3 regions of the Neobacillus sp. 114 genome follow, and region 2 is predicted to be linked to each of the others. Evidence: a T-box and tRNA genes for the amino acid it is inferred to sense, from the RefSeq annotation. Region 2 holds a T-box; the other regions hold tRNA genes.

Region 1 (4,188 bases), 2.6 Mb from region 2:
GGAACTCGGCAAAATGACCCCGTAACTTCGGGAGAAGGGGTGCTTTTTGGGGTGAATAGCCCCGAAGAGCCGCAGTGAATAGGCCCAGGCGACTGTTTAGCAAAAACACAGGTCTCTGCAAAGCCGCAAGGCGAAGTATAGGGGCTGACGCCTGCCCGGTGCTGGAAGGTTAAGAGGAGGGGTTAGCGCAAGCGAAGCTCTGAATCGAAGCCCCAGTAAACGGCGGCCGTAACTATAACGGTCCTAAGGTAGCGAAATTCCTTGTCGGGTAAGTTCCGACCCGCACGAAAGGCGTAACGATCTGGGCACTGTCTCAACGAGAGACTCGGTGAAATTATAGTACCTGTGAAGATGCAGGTTACCCGCGACAGGACGGAAAGACCCCATGGAGCTTTACTGTAGCCTGATATTGAATTTTGGTACAGCTTGTACAGGATAGGTAGGAGCCTGAGAAGCCGGAGCGCCAGCTTCGGTGGAGGCGTCGGTGGGATACTACCCTGGCTGTATTGAAATTCTAACCCGCACCCCTCATCGGGGTGGGAGACAGTGTCAGGTGGGCAGTTTGACTGGGGCGGTCGCCTCCTAAAATGTAACGGAGGCGCCCAAAGGTTCCCTCAGAATGGTTGGAAATCATTCGCAGAGTGTAAAGGCACAAGGGAGCTTGACTGCGAGACCTACAAGTCGAGCAGGGACGAAAGTCGGGCTTAGTGATCCGGTGGTTCCGCATGGAAGGGCCATCGCTCAACGGATAAAAGCTACCCTGGGGATAACAGGCTTATCTCCCCCAAGAGTCCACATCGACGGGGAGGTTTGGCACCTCGATGTCGGCTCATCGCATCCTGGGGCTGTAGTCGGTCCCAAGGGTTGGGCTGTTCGCCCATTAAAGCGGTACGCGAGCTGGGTTCAGAACGTCGTGAGACAGTTCGGTCCCTATCCGTCGTGGGCGCAGGAAATTTGAGAGGAGCTGTCCTTAGTACGAGAGGACCGGGATGGACGCACCGCTGGTGTACCAGTTGTCTTGCCAAAGGCATCGCTGGGTAGCTATGTGTGGACGGGATAAGTGCTGAAAGCATCTAAGCATGAAGCCCCCCTCGAGATGAGATTTCCCATAGCGTCAAGCTAGTAAGATCCCTGAAAGATGATCAGGTTGATAGGTCAGAGGTGGAAGCGCGGTGACGTGTGGAGCTGACTGATACTAATCGATCGAGGACTTAACCAAGTCATATTAAGTAAGGTGAACTCGTTTTTACTAAACTTCTTCTGCATTATCTAGTTTTGAGGGAATGAAAAAGTTTAAATTTCCTCTTGCAAAATATGAAATAGACATTATAATAAAATAGTGTCTGATAAATGGTCTGGTAGTAATGGCGAGAAGGTCACACCCGTTCCCATCCCGAACACGGAAGTTAAGCTTCTCAGCGCCGATGGTAGTTGGGGCGAAAGCCCCTGTGAGAGTAGGACGTTGCCAGGCTGTTAAATTGGAGGATTAGCTCAGCTGGGAGAGCATCTGCCTTACAAGCAGAGGGTCGGCGGTTCGATCCCGTCATCCTCCACCATATTAATATGCCGGCTTAGCTCAATTGGTAGAGCAACTGACTTGTAATCAGTAGGTTGAGGGTTCAAGTCCTTTAGCCGGCACCATGCTTCTTACTTCCTTGAGTTACATCAGCGGAAGCATGCGAGAAATCCCGAAGGGATTTTAAGCAGAAATAACTAAGTTGTCTTTGGATAGACTTTATTATTTCGAGCCATTAGCTCAGTCGGTAGAGCATCTGACTTTTAATCAGAGGGTCGAAGGTTCGAGTCCTTCATGGCTCACCATTATAATTATGCGGGTGTGGCGGAATTGGCAGACGCACCAGACTTAGGATCTGGCGCCGCAAGGCGTGGGGGTTCGACTCCCTTCACCCGCACCATTTAAATATTGCGGAAGTAGTTCAGTGGTAGAACACCACCTTGCCAAGGTGGGGGTCGCGGGTTCGAATCCCGTCTTCCGCTCCAAAATTGCCGGGGTGGCGGAACTGGCAGACGCACAGGACTTAAAATCCTGCGGTAGGTGACTACCGTACCGGTTCGATTCCGGTCCTCGGCACCATTTAAAATTAAGATGCGCCCGTAGCTCAATTGGATAGAGCGTCTGACTACGGATCAGAAGGTTATGGGTTCGACTCCTGTCGGGCGCGCCATTAAATTTAATAGTACGGGAAATAGCTCAGCTTGGTAGAGCACTTGGTTTGGGACCAAGGGGTCGCAGGTTCGAATCCTGTTTTCCCGACCATTCTCACTAAAATCATGGGGCCTTAGCTCAGCTGGGAGAGCGCCTGCTTTGCACGCAGGAGGTCAGCGGTTCGATCCCGCTAGGCTCCACCATTAGATTTAAATATGTAATTTGGCGGTGTAGCTCAGCTGGCTAGAGCGTACGGTTCATACCCGTAAGGTCGGGGGTTCGATCCCCTCCGCCGCTACCAAATTATCTTTTGAGAACCTTAACTTGGACCTTTAGCTCAGCTGGTTAGAGCAGACGGCTCATAACCGTCCGGTCGTAGGTTCGAGTCCTACAAGGTCCACCATTAGTTTCATATTTTATGGAGGAATACCCAAGTTTGGCTGAAGGGATCGGTCTTGAAAACCGACAGGCGGGTTAAACCGCGCGGGGGTTCGAATCCCTCTTCCTCCGCCATAAAGTTCAATTTTATATTTCTTATTATCGCGGGGTGGAGCAACGAGCGTTGCTTCGATGAATAATCTGCGAGTTGTATCAATCGAGCTGCTGTTTGAATAAGCTTTCTGAGATTGATACAGTCCTACGTTAGCTTTTAGCATGACGTAAATTTAATACTTCTTATTATCGCGGGGTGGAGCAGTCCGGTAGCTCGTCGGGCTCATAACCCGAAGGTCGCAGGTTCAAATCCTGCCCCCGCAATCCGGTCTGGTAGTTCAGTTGGTTAGAATGCCTGCCTGTCACGCAGGAGGTCGCGGGTTCGAGTCCCGTCCAGACCGCCATTTATCTTTGGCTCAATAGAAAAAATGATTTAATAATGGCTCAGTAGCTCAGTCGGTAGAGCAAAGGACTGAAAATCCTTGTGTCGGCGGTTCGATTCCGTCCTGAGCCACCTTTCATTTTAAAAAACATCACGGCGGTTGTGGCGAAGTGGTTAACGCATCGGATTGTGGTTCCGACATTCGTGGGTTCGATTCCCATCAGCCGCCCCATTATAATGCGGGTGTAGTTTAGTGGTAAAACCACAGCCTTCCAAGCTGTTGTTGTGGGTTCGATTCCCATCACCCGCTCCATTATGGGCCTATAGCTCAGCTGGTTAGAGCGCACGCCTGATAAGCGTGAGGTCGATGGTTCAAGTCCATTTAGGCCCACCATAGTATTATTCCGCAGTAGCTCAGTGGTAGAGCTATCGGCTGTTAACCGATCGGTCGTAGGTTCGAGTCCTACCTGCGGAGCCAAATAGAGAAGTACCCAAGTGGCTCAAGGGGCTCCCCTGCTAAGGGAGTAGGTCGCGTAAGCGGCGCGAGGGTTCGAATCCCTTCTTCTCTGCCATTTGGCCCCTTGGTCAAGCGGTTAAGACACCGCCCTTTCACGGCGGTAACACGGGTTCGAATCCCGTAGGGGTCATACAAAAAAGCTGATGACATATAGTCATCAGCTTTTTTGTTGTTTTTGAACATGCAAATCATTATATTAATATAACCTTTTTGCTATTCCTGCAATGCAATAAAGTGTTGAAATCGCTTGCAAATCTCCTATTCTCCGTAAATGTTGGTATCTAACATTTCAAAAATTGAATAACTTTTCAAACTATTTTCACAATAAAATTACAAAAAAACTTAATAGAATCATGTCGAAAATTGAATGATTTTTTGTCGTATTACGAAGATTTGTGTCAAAAAAACAGATTTTTTAGAATCATTCCCCGCTTGCTGTCAGAAAAGATAAAAAAGTTTTACAAGGATTATTTGTTATTTGCACTTATAATTGGTTTTTGAAATACATATTTTCAGGTGAGGATGAGGAGAGCCATGGCAGTGAATACATTTTTTCCGACTGATTACCAGCTTCACTTATTTCACGAGGGAAATCTTTTTCAAAGTCATCAGCTTTTTGGCGCTCATATCTTTAAGGATTCCGCAGAGACTTATACACGATTTTGCGTTTGGGCTCCGAATGCCCTCCAA
Region 2 (4,188 bases):
TCGTTAACATTAGCTAGCCGAATAGATGCAGCTGCCGTATATTTAAAGAAAAACACGAGCACAATAGCCATTGCTTCAGGAGGGCAAGGTCCCGGAGAGGATATATCTGAAGCTGAATGTATTAAAAGAGAACTGCAGAAACTTGGGATTAACGAATCTCGGATTGTTTTAGAACCTAAATCAACTGATACATATGAAAATATACATTTTTCAAAAAAACTCATTCCGATATCTGCTAAAGATGGTGTTGTGGTAACGAATGACTTTCATCTCTATCGTGCCTTGTCACTTGCCTCTGACGCCGACCTTAAGGTACAAGGGCTTCCAGCGGGAACACCGTTGATTGCTGTCCCAAAATCATATATTCGTGAATATTTGGCGATTACAAAATATTATTTAGTTACGTCCCTAGCTAATTTAAAAACTCGACTTTAGGTCGAGTTTTTTTGTTACTTTATTTTATTTTTGCAAAAACACATGTATCTCTTGGTTCATTTCCAACAACAGAAATACTATCATTTTTTAAAATGCCTTCCAGGTCAAATCCCAAACGTTCTGGAATGGCCCGGCTTTTCACATTTTTAGAATCGCAGCGGATTTCTACCCGCTTGGCTTTCAATTCCTGAAAAGCATAATTGGTAATACCCTCAACCGCTTCCGTTATGTAGCCCTTTCCGCTATGCCGTGTATCAATCCAGTAGCCAATTTCAAATTTGGGAACATCCCAGTTGATTCTATGCAATCCGGAAGATGCAATAAATTCACCGGTTTCTTTATGAAATATATGCAATCTTAGATCTTCTCTAGTGAGAAACTTCGCATGCGCTTCACGCATGTTGGCCTCTACCTCTTCTGGCGTTTGATTGCGGTGGGCCCAAGGCATCCACTGCTTCAGATCGGTCAAGGAAACCTGCATTGCCTCATAAACCGCTTTTCCGTCACCCGGCATCGGCTTACGAATAACTAATCTTTCTGTGTAAAATTCTTCTGGGAAATCTATTAAGATAGGTTTCAATTTTGTGCACCTCCTATTATGTTAAGTTCGATATAAAATGTAAAATTCCTTTTTGCCCGGTTAAGTGACACTGCAAATTTGGCGATTCGCTGTTATATTTGAAAATCCGCTGATATCTTATAGAGATTCGCTGATAAATTTATGAATTCGCTGATAAAATTAAAAATCCGCTGATATCCCGAAAAAATCCGCTGATATCCTCCCTAATGTCATCGAGAGACTGGTTAAAAGGCAGCAAAACTGCATAAAGAAGGGCTCCTCCCATCGAAAGAGCCCCTCAAAAAGGTAATTTTTAATATGCTTTTGCCCAGTAAACCATCTGATCTGCGTCTTTCCCGCAGCAAACGCATTTATCAGATACTTTTTCCTGTTCAAATGGGATACAACGTGATGTAGCGCCAGTATCTTCTTTGATTTTTTCTTCGCAGGCTAACTCGCCGCACCACATTGCTTTGATAAAGCCTGGCTTTGCTTCCAAGGATTCCTTTAATTCAGCAAGTGTAGTGGCAACCGATGTTCTTTCTTCACGATGCTTCAACGCTTTGTTGTACAGGTTCGACTGAATCTCCTCAAGCAGCGCTACAAGCTTCTCTTCTAATTGATCCATTGAAACGACGATTTTTTCCAAAGTGTCCCGGCGTACCAAAACTACCTGCTTGTTTTCGATATCCTTTGGACCAACTTCCAAGCGGACCGGAATACCTTTCATTTCATACTCATTGAACTTCCAGCCTGGCTTTTTGTCGCTGGCATCGATATCGACGCGTGCCACTTTGCCAAGTGAATTTTTCAATTCATACGCAAAATCAAGCACGCCTTCTTTATGCTGGGCGATTGGGACAATCATCACTTGAGTTGGTGCTGCTTTTGGCGGAATCACCAAACCGCGGTCGTCGCCGTGAACCATAATTAAGGCACCGATAACACGAGTTGTAAAGCCCCATGATGTTTGATGAACATATTGAAGCTTTCCTTCTTTGTCAGTGTATTGGATGCCAAATGCTTCAGCAAAACCTGTGCCAAAGTGATGGGAAGTTCCTGACTGAAGCGCTTTTCCATCATGCATCAAGCTTTCAACAGTGAAGGTGGCTTTTGCACCGGCAAACTTTTCTTTTTCAGTTTTTTGCCCTTTTACAACTGGAATAGCTAGGATCCCTTCAAGAACCTCAGCATAGACATTCAACATTTTGATCGTTTCTTCCATTGCATCTTCATCTGTTGCATGGGCTGTGTGGCCCTCCTGCCATAAGAACTCCAATGTTCTTAAGAATGGGCGGGTTGTTTTCTCCCACCGGACAACGTTAGCCCATTGGTTATATAGTTTTGGTAAATCACGATAAGAATGGATGATATTTTTATAATGCTCGCAGAATAAAACCTCTGAAGTTGGGCGGACCACCAGTCTTTCAGCAAGTTCTTCAGAACCCCCGTGTGTTACCCAAGCAACTTCAGGAGCAAACCCTTCTACGTGGTCCTTCTCCTTCTGCAGCAGGCTTTCAGGAATAAATAATGGCATATACACATTTTCATGCCCGGTTTCTTTAATGCGGCGGTCCAGTTCATTTTTGATATTATCCCACAGGGCGAATCCGTATGGGCGGATAATCATTGAACCGCGGACGCTTGAATAATCGATTAAATCTGCTTTTGTAACAACATCTGTATACCACTGCGCGAAGTCCTCATCCATCGCAGTAATATCTTTTACAAATTCCTTAGCCATTTTGACACCTCATCATTTTCTGAAAAATATTTCCCGCTCCAGCGTCTGTTTTAGACGCATTTAGCTTTTTGCATATAAAAAGGCCCTGATCCTAAAAAGGGACCAAGGCCTGGCGGTACCACCCTAAATTCATAAAGCAAATGCTTTAAACTCTTTGCATGATAACGGATTTGATCCGCATGTATCTTCAATTCATCCGATACAGAACTCGGAGGCAGGTTCAAATGACCGTCTTAAGAAACCTCGCACCAATGGTTTCCTCTCTTGGTAAGACCTTTTTCATTTTACTAATCCCCGTCATTGTTTCAATCTATATTTTTGAAAAAATTATATATTTCCCTTAGCTAAAAGTCAATTCCTTTATAGGAATATTTTTCATTAGTATTAACCATTATTGCCTTTTTAAAATTTTTAATACCACTTTAATCGACGTTCCGAATCGGTTAAAATGCTATTAATAGCTAAATTGGGGTGATTTGCATGAAAAAGGAAAAAAAAGATGAACTTGAGCTCGATGAGGAAGAAAAAGAAACATTGCTTGAATACATGAGAATGCAAAATGAAGCCCTGAAACGTATTTTTAAAAATGCCGTTGAAAAAGAAAAAAATGAAGGATAATCCCTCAATTTGTTTCATAAACCTCTTTGTTAAAATCTAGCATTATTTCCCCCGCCCTGAATATGATTAATAGAGAAATGATAGATTTTAGGGGGCATGCGAGTGGTAAAGAAAGAGCCGGAAATAAAAAGTGGTCCTAGTACAACAAACAATAAAAGTGATATTAAGGTGAATAACCAATTCAGTTTAACAATTAACTTTGGCGATTCATTAAATGTGCTGGCATTGATAGCCGGTATATATCTAATCAAAAGAATCACGAAAAAGAAAAAACTACAAAAGCATATGGAGCAATGGCCTTGATTGTTATAAAATCAAGGTCTTTTTTTGCTGATTGTTCCTAATTGACACAATATTTACTTTGTTATATAGTTTAACAGGTGAATAGTTCAATAGATTAACTATTTTCCAAAAAGTAATGGGGTGAAAGCAAAATGGATAACAACACAATCCAGGATTTAATTGACCGCTATGTTAACATTTCCTTTCAGGTACATAAAAAAGCGGAAGCCTTAATTAAAAATCAACTTGGGAACGAATTGACCAATGACCAGCACTACATCTTAAGGTATATCCACCAGACTGGAGAATGTACGTCAACGGAATTGGCTGAAGTTTTTCAGGTAAATAAAAGTGCAATAACAGCCATCATAAATCGAATGACAGATAGAGGATTGATACAACGAACTAGGGATGAAAAAGATCGCAGAGTGGTTTATTTAACACCTACACAAGAAGGCGTCGAACTGTTTCAAAGTGCCCAGGAAAAAGTCCATCAATTGGTTGAATCTATCATTACCCAGTTCGATGAAACCGAAATCACAACTTTTAT
Region 3 (4,188 bases), 700 kb from region 2:
TACCGGATCTAATCATCTCCTCGATTTGCTCAGCAACAGAATCGGACACTTTCTTAGTCGAGATCTTTTGAATTTGCAAACATCTCCCCCCTTCCTTTCAGATATCACATATCTGATAAGTTTAGATTACTTTTATTAAAACACTTTTAACAAAAAAGTTCAATGAATTTTCAGAATAAAATATTTATTGATGCATGGGGACGGTTCTTTTGCCTCAAATGATGGGCGGAAACGGCTCAAGACTAAGAAGGTTCGGACGCTTCCGATTCTTTTTTAAGCGAATTTGTCCGAAGGTGCCCCAGATTCGGACACTTCCGGACTTTTTTCAGACAATTTTGTCCGAAGGTTGTCAAGTTCGGACACTTCCACTTCTTTTTAAAACGATTTTGTCCGAAGGGTACACAGGTTCGGACGCTTCCACCCCTTTTTAAAGCGATTTTGTCCGAAGGTTACACAGGTTCGGACGCTTCCACCTCTTTTTCACTCGATTTTGTCCGAAGACTGCACATCAAGTACTTCAGACTTTTTAGGAAACCTTGGTAGAGAGTATTTCTAAGTGATCTTCGACGATATTACTGCATCAAAATTTCAACCTTTAAGCTTTACTTCACAAAAAAAGACAACCATTTCAGTTGTCTTTTTGTTTGCCCGGCGGCGTCCTACTCTCACAGGGGCTTTTGCCCCAACTACCATCGGCGCTGAGAAGCTTAACTTCCGTGTTCAGGATGGGAACGGGTGTGACCTTCTCGCCATTGCTACCGGACATATTTTATTTAAGTATAATACCGGTGGTCGGGGTCGAACCGACACTCCTTGCGGAACACGATTTTGAGTCGTGCGCGTCTGCCAATTCCGCCACACCGGCATGATATGGAGGCGACAACCGGATTCGAACCGGTGGTAAAGGTGTTGCAGACCTGTGCCTTACCACTTGGCTATGCCGCCATATTGTTTGGAGCGGAAGACGGGATTCGAACCCGCGACCCCCACCTTGGCAAGGTGGTGTTCTACCACTGAACTACTTCCGCATATTGGCTGGGCTAGCAGGATTTGAACCTACGAATGACGGAGTCAAAGTCCGTTGCCTTACCGCTTGGCTATAGCCCAATAATGGAGCGGGTGATGGGAATCGAACCCACAACAACAGCTTGGAAGGCTGTGGTTTTACCACTAAACTACACCCGCATTAGATGGGGCGGCTGATGGGAATCGAACCCACGAATGTCGGAACCACAATCCGATGCGTTAACCACTTCGCCACAACCGCCATATTGATTTTTATAAAAAATTTAATTGGTGGCGGTCTGGACGGGACTCGAACCCGCGACCTCCTGCGTGACAGGCAGGCATTCTAACCAACTGAACTACCAGACCGAATTGCGGGGGCAGGATTTGAACCTGCGACCTTCGGGTTATGAGCCCGACGAGCTACCGAACTGCTCCACCCCGCGATAATAAGAAAGTATTAAGTTTACGCCATGCTAAAAGCTAACGCCTGACTGTATTAATCTTCAAAAGTATATTCAAGAAAGAGATCAATTGATACACTCTAAAATAAATAACAGTCTTATGGCGGAGGAAGAGGGATTCGAACCCCCGCGCGGTTTAACCCGCCTGTCGGTTTTCAAGACCGATCCCTTCAGCCGGACTTGGGTATTCCTCCGAATAATTGGTAGCGGCGGAGGGGATCGAACCCCCGACCTTACGGGTATGAACCGTACGCTCTAGCCAGCTGAGCTACACCGCCAAATATATGATTTCTATGGTGGAGCCTAGCGGGATCGAACCGCTGACCTCTTGCATGCCATGCAAGCGCTCTCCCAGCTGAGCTAAGGCCCCATAATTTTTTTGAAAAAATGGTCGGGAAGACAGGATTCGAACCTGCGACCCCTTGGTCCCAAACCAAGTGCTCTACCAAGCTGAGCTACTTCCCGGTGAATGAAATTTGATGGCGCGCCCGACAGGAGTCGAACCCATAACCTTCTGATCCGTAGTCAGACGCTCTATCCAATTGAGCTACGGGCGCATTATTAGTTTTATTGAAAAATTGGAGCGGAAGACGGGATTCGAACCCGCGACCCCCACCTTGGCAAGGTGATGTTCTACCACTGAACTACTTCCGCAAATAAATGGTGCGGGTGAAGGGAGTCGAACCCCCACGCCCGAAGGCGCCAGATCCTAAGTCTGGTGCGTCTGCCAATTCCGCCACACCCGCAAAAGAAGTAATTATTTGAAGTGGTGCCGGCTAAAGGACTTGAACCCTCAACCTACTGATTACAAGTCAGTTGCTCTACCAATTGAGCTAAGCCGGCATTTATGGTGGAGGATGACGGGATCGAACCGCCGACCCTCTGCTTGTAAGGCAGATGCTCTCCCAGCTGAGCTAATCCTCCATTTTTGGTGACCCCTACGGGATTCGAACCCGTGTTACCGCCGTGAAAGGGCGGTGTCTTAACCGCTTGACCAAGGGGCCATTTTAAAAATTTTATTATGGCGGAGAGCAAGGGATTTGAACCCTTGATACGCGGTTAACGTATACACGATTTCCAATCGTGCTCCTTCGGCCACTCGGACAGCTCTCCATAATATGAAAGAAGCGACAGTGAATATTTTCGCACATCTATACTTTTATATCAACGAACAATTTCTTCCAAATTCATTTTAGGGGAAGAAAAAAGACAGAAAGTAAAATTTCTGTCTTAGCCCGGCGGCGTCCTACTCTCACAGGGGCTTTCGCCCCAACTACCATCGGCGCTGAGAAGCTTAACTTCCGTGTTCGGGATGGGAACGGGTGTGACCTTCTCGCCATTACTACCGGACCTATTGAATTATAGGTTTCATTCCCTCAAAACTAGATAATGCAGAAGAAGTATAGTAAAAACGAGTGCGCCTTACTTAATAATGACTTGGTTAAGTCCTCGATCGATTAGTATCAGTCAGCTCCACACGTCACCGCGCTTCCACCTCTGACCTATCAACCTGATCATCTTTCAGGGATCTTACTAGCTTGACGCTATGGGAAATCTCATCTCGAGGGGGGCTTCATGCTTAGATGCTTTCAGCACTTATCCCGTCCGCACATAGCTACCCAGCGATGCCTTTGGCAAGACAACTGGTACACCAGCGGTGCGTCCATCCCGGTCCTCTCGTACTAAGGACAGCTCCTCTCAAATTTCCTGCGCCCACGACGGATAGGGACCGAACTGTCTCACGACGTTCTGAACCCAGCTCGCGTACCGCTTTAATGGGCGAACAGCCCAACCCTTGGGACCGACTACAGCCCCAGGATGCGATGAGCCGACATCGAGGTGCCAAACCTCCCCGTCGATGTGGACTCTTGGGGGAGATAAGCCTGTTATCCCCAGGGTAGCTTTTATCCGTTGAGCGATGGCCCTTCCATGCGGAACCACCGGATCACTAAGCCCGACTTTCGTCCCTGCTCGACTTGTAGGTCTCGCAGTCAAGCTCCCTTGTGCCTTTACACTCTGCGAATGATTTCCAACCATTCTGAGGGAACCTTTGGGCGCCTCCGTTACATTTTAGGAGGCGACCGCCCCAGTCAAACTGCCCACCTGACACTGTCTCCCACCCCGATAAGGGGTGCGGGTTAGAATTTCAATACAGCCAGGGTAGTATCCCACCGACGCCTCCACCGAAGCTGGCGCTCCGGCTTCTCAGGCTCCTACCTATCCTGTACAAGCTGTACCAAAATTCAATATCAGGCTACAGTAAAGCTCCATGGGGTCTTTCCGTCCTGTCGCGGGTAACCTGCATCTTCACAGGTACTATAATTTCACCGAGTCTCTCGTTGAGACAGTGCCCAGATCGTTACGCCTTTCGTGCGGGTCGGAACTTACCCGACAAGGAATTTCGCTACCTTAGGACCGTTATAGTTACGGCCGCCGTTTACTGGGGCTTCGATTCAGAGCTTCGCTTAGCAGCTAACCCCTCCTCTTAACCTTCCAGCACCGGGCAGGCGTCAGCCCCTATACTTCGCCTTGCGGCTTTGCAGAGACCTGTGTTTTTGCTAAACAGTCGCCTGGGCCTATTCACTGCGGCTCTTCGGGGCTATTCACCCCAAAAAGCACCCCTTCTCCCGAAGTTACGGGGTCATTTTGCCGAGTTCCTTAACGAGAGTTCTCTCGCTCACCTTAGGATTCTCTCCTCGCCTACCTGTGTCGGTTTGCG

Evidence for each region. The T-box of region 2 lies ahead of proS (proline--tRNA ligase). A T-box ahead of a tRNA ligase gene usually reads a tRNA of that ligase, here a tRNA-Pro.
Region 1: it has a tRNA-Pro gene. The T-box ahead of proS (proline--tRNA ligase) is inferred to sense a tRNA for this amino acid. The anticodon was not compared.
Region 3: it has a tRNA-Pro gene. The T-box ahead of proS (proline--tRNA ligase) is inferred to sense a tRNA for this amino acid. The anticodon was not compared.

What each region holds. Positions count from the first base shown of each region.
Region 1 covers NZ_CP126144.1:5,235,305-5,239,492, reverse strand. The annotation lists rRNA gene QNN06_RS25800 (23S ribosomal RNA) at 1-1,219, shown strand, start outside; rRNA gene rrf (5S ribosomal RNA) at 1,355-1,471, shown strand; tRNA gene QNN06_RS25790 (tRNA-Val) at 1,481-1,556, shown strand; tRNA gene QNN06_RS25785 (tRNA-Thr) at 1,566-1,641, shown strand; tRNA gene QNN06_RS25780 (tRNA-Lys) at 1,746-1,821, shown strand; tRNA gene QNN06_RS25775 (tRNA-Leu) at 1,832-1,916, shown strand; tRNA gene QNN06_RS25770 (tRNA-Gly) at 1,927-2,001, shown strand; tRNA gene QNN06_RS25765 (tRNA-Leu) at 2,007-2,095, shown strand; tRNA gene QNN06_RS25760 (tRNA-Arg) at 2,110-2,186, shown strand; tRNA gene QNN06_RS25755 (tRNA-Pro) at 2,202-2,278, shown strand; tRNA gene QNN06_RS25750 (tRNA-Ala) at 2,295-2,370, shown strand; tRNA gene QNN06_RS25745 (tRNA-Met) at 2,392-2,468, shown strand; tRNA gene QNN06_RS25740 (tRNA-Ile) at 2,494-2,570, shown strand; tRNA gene QNN06_RS25735 (tRNA-Ser) at 2,588-2,680, shown strand; tRNA gene QNN06_RS25730 (tRNA-Met) at 2,850-2,923, shown strand; tRNA gene QNN06_RS25725 (tRNA-Asp) at 2,927-3,003, shown strand; tRNA gene QNN06_RS25720 (tRNA-Phe) at 3,041-3,113, shown strand; tRNA gene QNN06_RS25715 (tRNA-His) at 3,138-3,213, shown strand; tRNA gene QNN06_RS25710 (tRNA-Gly) at 3,221-3,294, shown strand; tRNA gene QNN06_RS25705 (tRNA-Ile) at 3,299-3,375, shown strand; tRNA gene QNN06_RS25700 (tRNA-Asn) at 3,385-3,459, shown strand; tRNA gene QNN06_RS25695 (tRNA-Ser) at 3,463-3,553, shown strand; tRNA gene QNN06_RS25690 (tRNA-Glu) at 3,557-3,628, shown strand; gene glgB (1,4-alpha-glucan branching protein GlgB) at 4,033-4,188, shown strand, end outside.
Region 2 covers NZ_CP126144.1:2,599,030-2,603,217, reverse strand. The annotation lists gene QNN06_RS12790 (YdcF family protein) at 1-435, shown strand, start outside; gene QNN06_RS12785 (GNAT family N-acetyltransferase) at 455-1,015, opposite strand; gene QNN06_RS12780 (hypothetical protein) at 1,155-1,280, opposite strand; gene proS (proline--tRNA ligase) at 1,308-2,738, opposite strand; T-box leader at 2,833-3,048, opposite strand; gene QNN06_RS12770 (hypothetical protein) at 3,219-3,356, shown strand; gene QNN06_RS12765 (hypothetical protein) at 3,459-3,659, shown strand; gene QNN06_RS12760 (MarR family winged helix-turn-helix transcriptional regulator) at 3,791-4,188, shown strand, end outside.
Region 3 covers NZ_CP126144.1:3,295,752-3,299,939, forward strand. The annotation lists gene QNN06_RS16025 (FadR/GntR family transcriptional regulator) at 1-79, opposite strand, end outside; rRNA gene rrf (5S ribosomal RNA) at 647-763, opposite strand; tRNA gene QNN06_RS16035 (tRNA-Leu) at 784-865, opposite strand; tRNA gene QNN06_RS16040 (tRNA-Cys) at 872-945, opposite strand; tRNA gene QNN06_RS16045 (tRNA-Gly) at 954-1,028, opposite strand; tRNA gene QNN06_RS16050 (tRNA-Gln) at 1,033-1,107, opposite strand; tRNA gene QNN06_RS16055 (tRNA-Gly) at 1,112-1,185, opposite strand; tRNA gene QNN06_RS16060 (tRNA-His) at 1,192-1,267, opposite strand; tRNA gene QNN06_RS16065 (tRNA-Asp) at 1,298-1,374, opposite strand; tRNA gene QNN06_RS16070 (tRNA-Met) at 1,378-1,451, opposite strand; tRNA gene QNN06_RS16075 (tRNA-Ser) at 1,571-1,663, opposite strand; tRNA gene QNN06_RS16080 (tRNA-Met) at 1,671-1,747, opposite strand; tRNA gene QNN06_RS16085 (tRNA-Ala) at 1,764-1,839, opposite strand; tRNA gene QNN06_RS16090 (tRNA-Pro) at 1,858-1,934, opposite strand; tRNA gene QNN06_RS16095 (tRNA-Arg) at 1,950-2,026, opposite strand; tRNA gene QNN06_RS16100 (tRNA-Gly) at 2,049-2,123, opposite strand; tRNA gene QNN06_RS16105 (tRNA-Leu) at 2,131-2,215, opposite strand; tRNA gene QNN06_RS16110 (tRNA-Thr) at 2,237-2,312, opposite strand; tRNA gene QNN06_RS16115 (tRNA-Val) at 2,318-2,393, opposite strand; tRNA gene QNN06_RS16120 (tRNA-Glu) at 2,399-2,473, opposite strand; tRNA gene QNN06_RS16125 (tRNA-Ser) at 2,492-2,582, opposite strand; rRNA gene rrf (5S ribosomal RNA) at 2,703-2,819, opposite strand; rRNA gene QNN06_RS16135 (23S ribosomal RNA) at 2,907-4,188, opposite strand, start outside.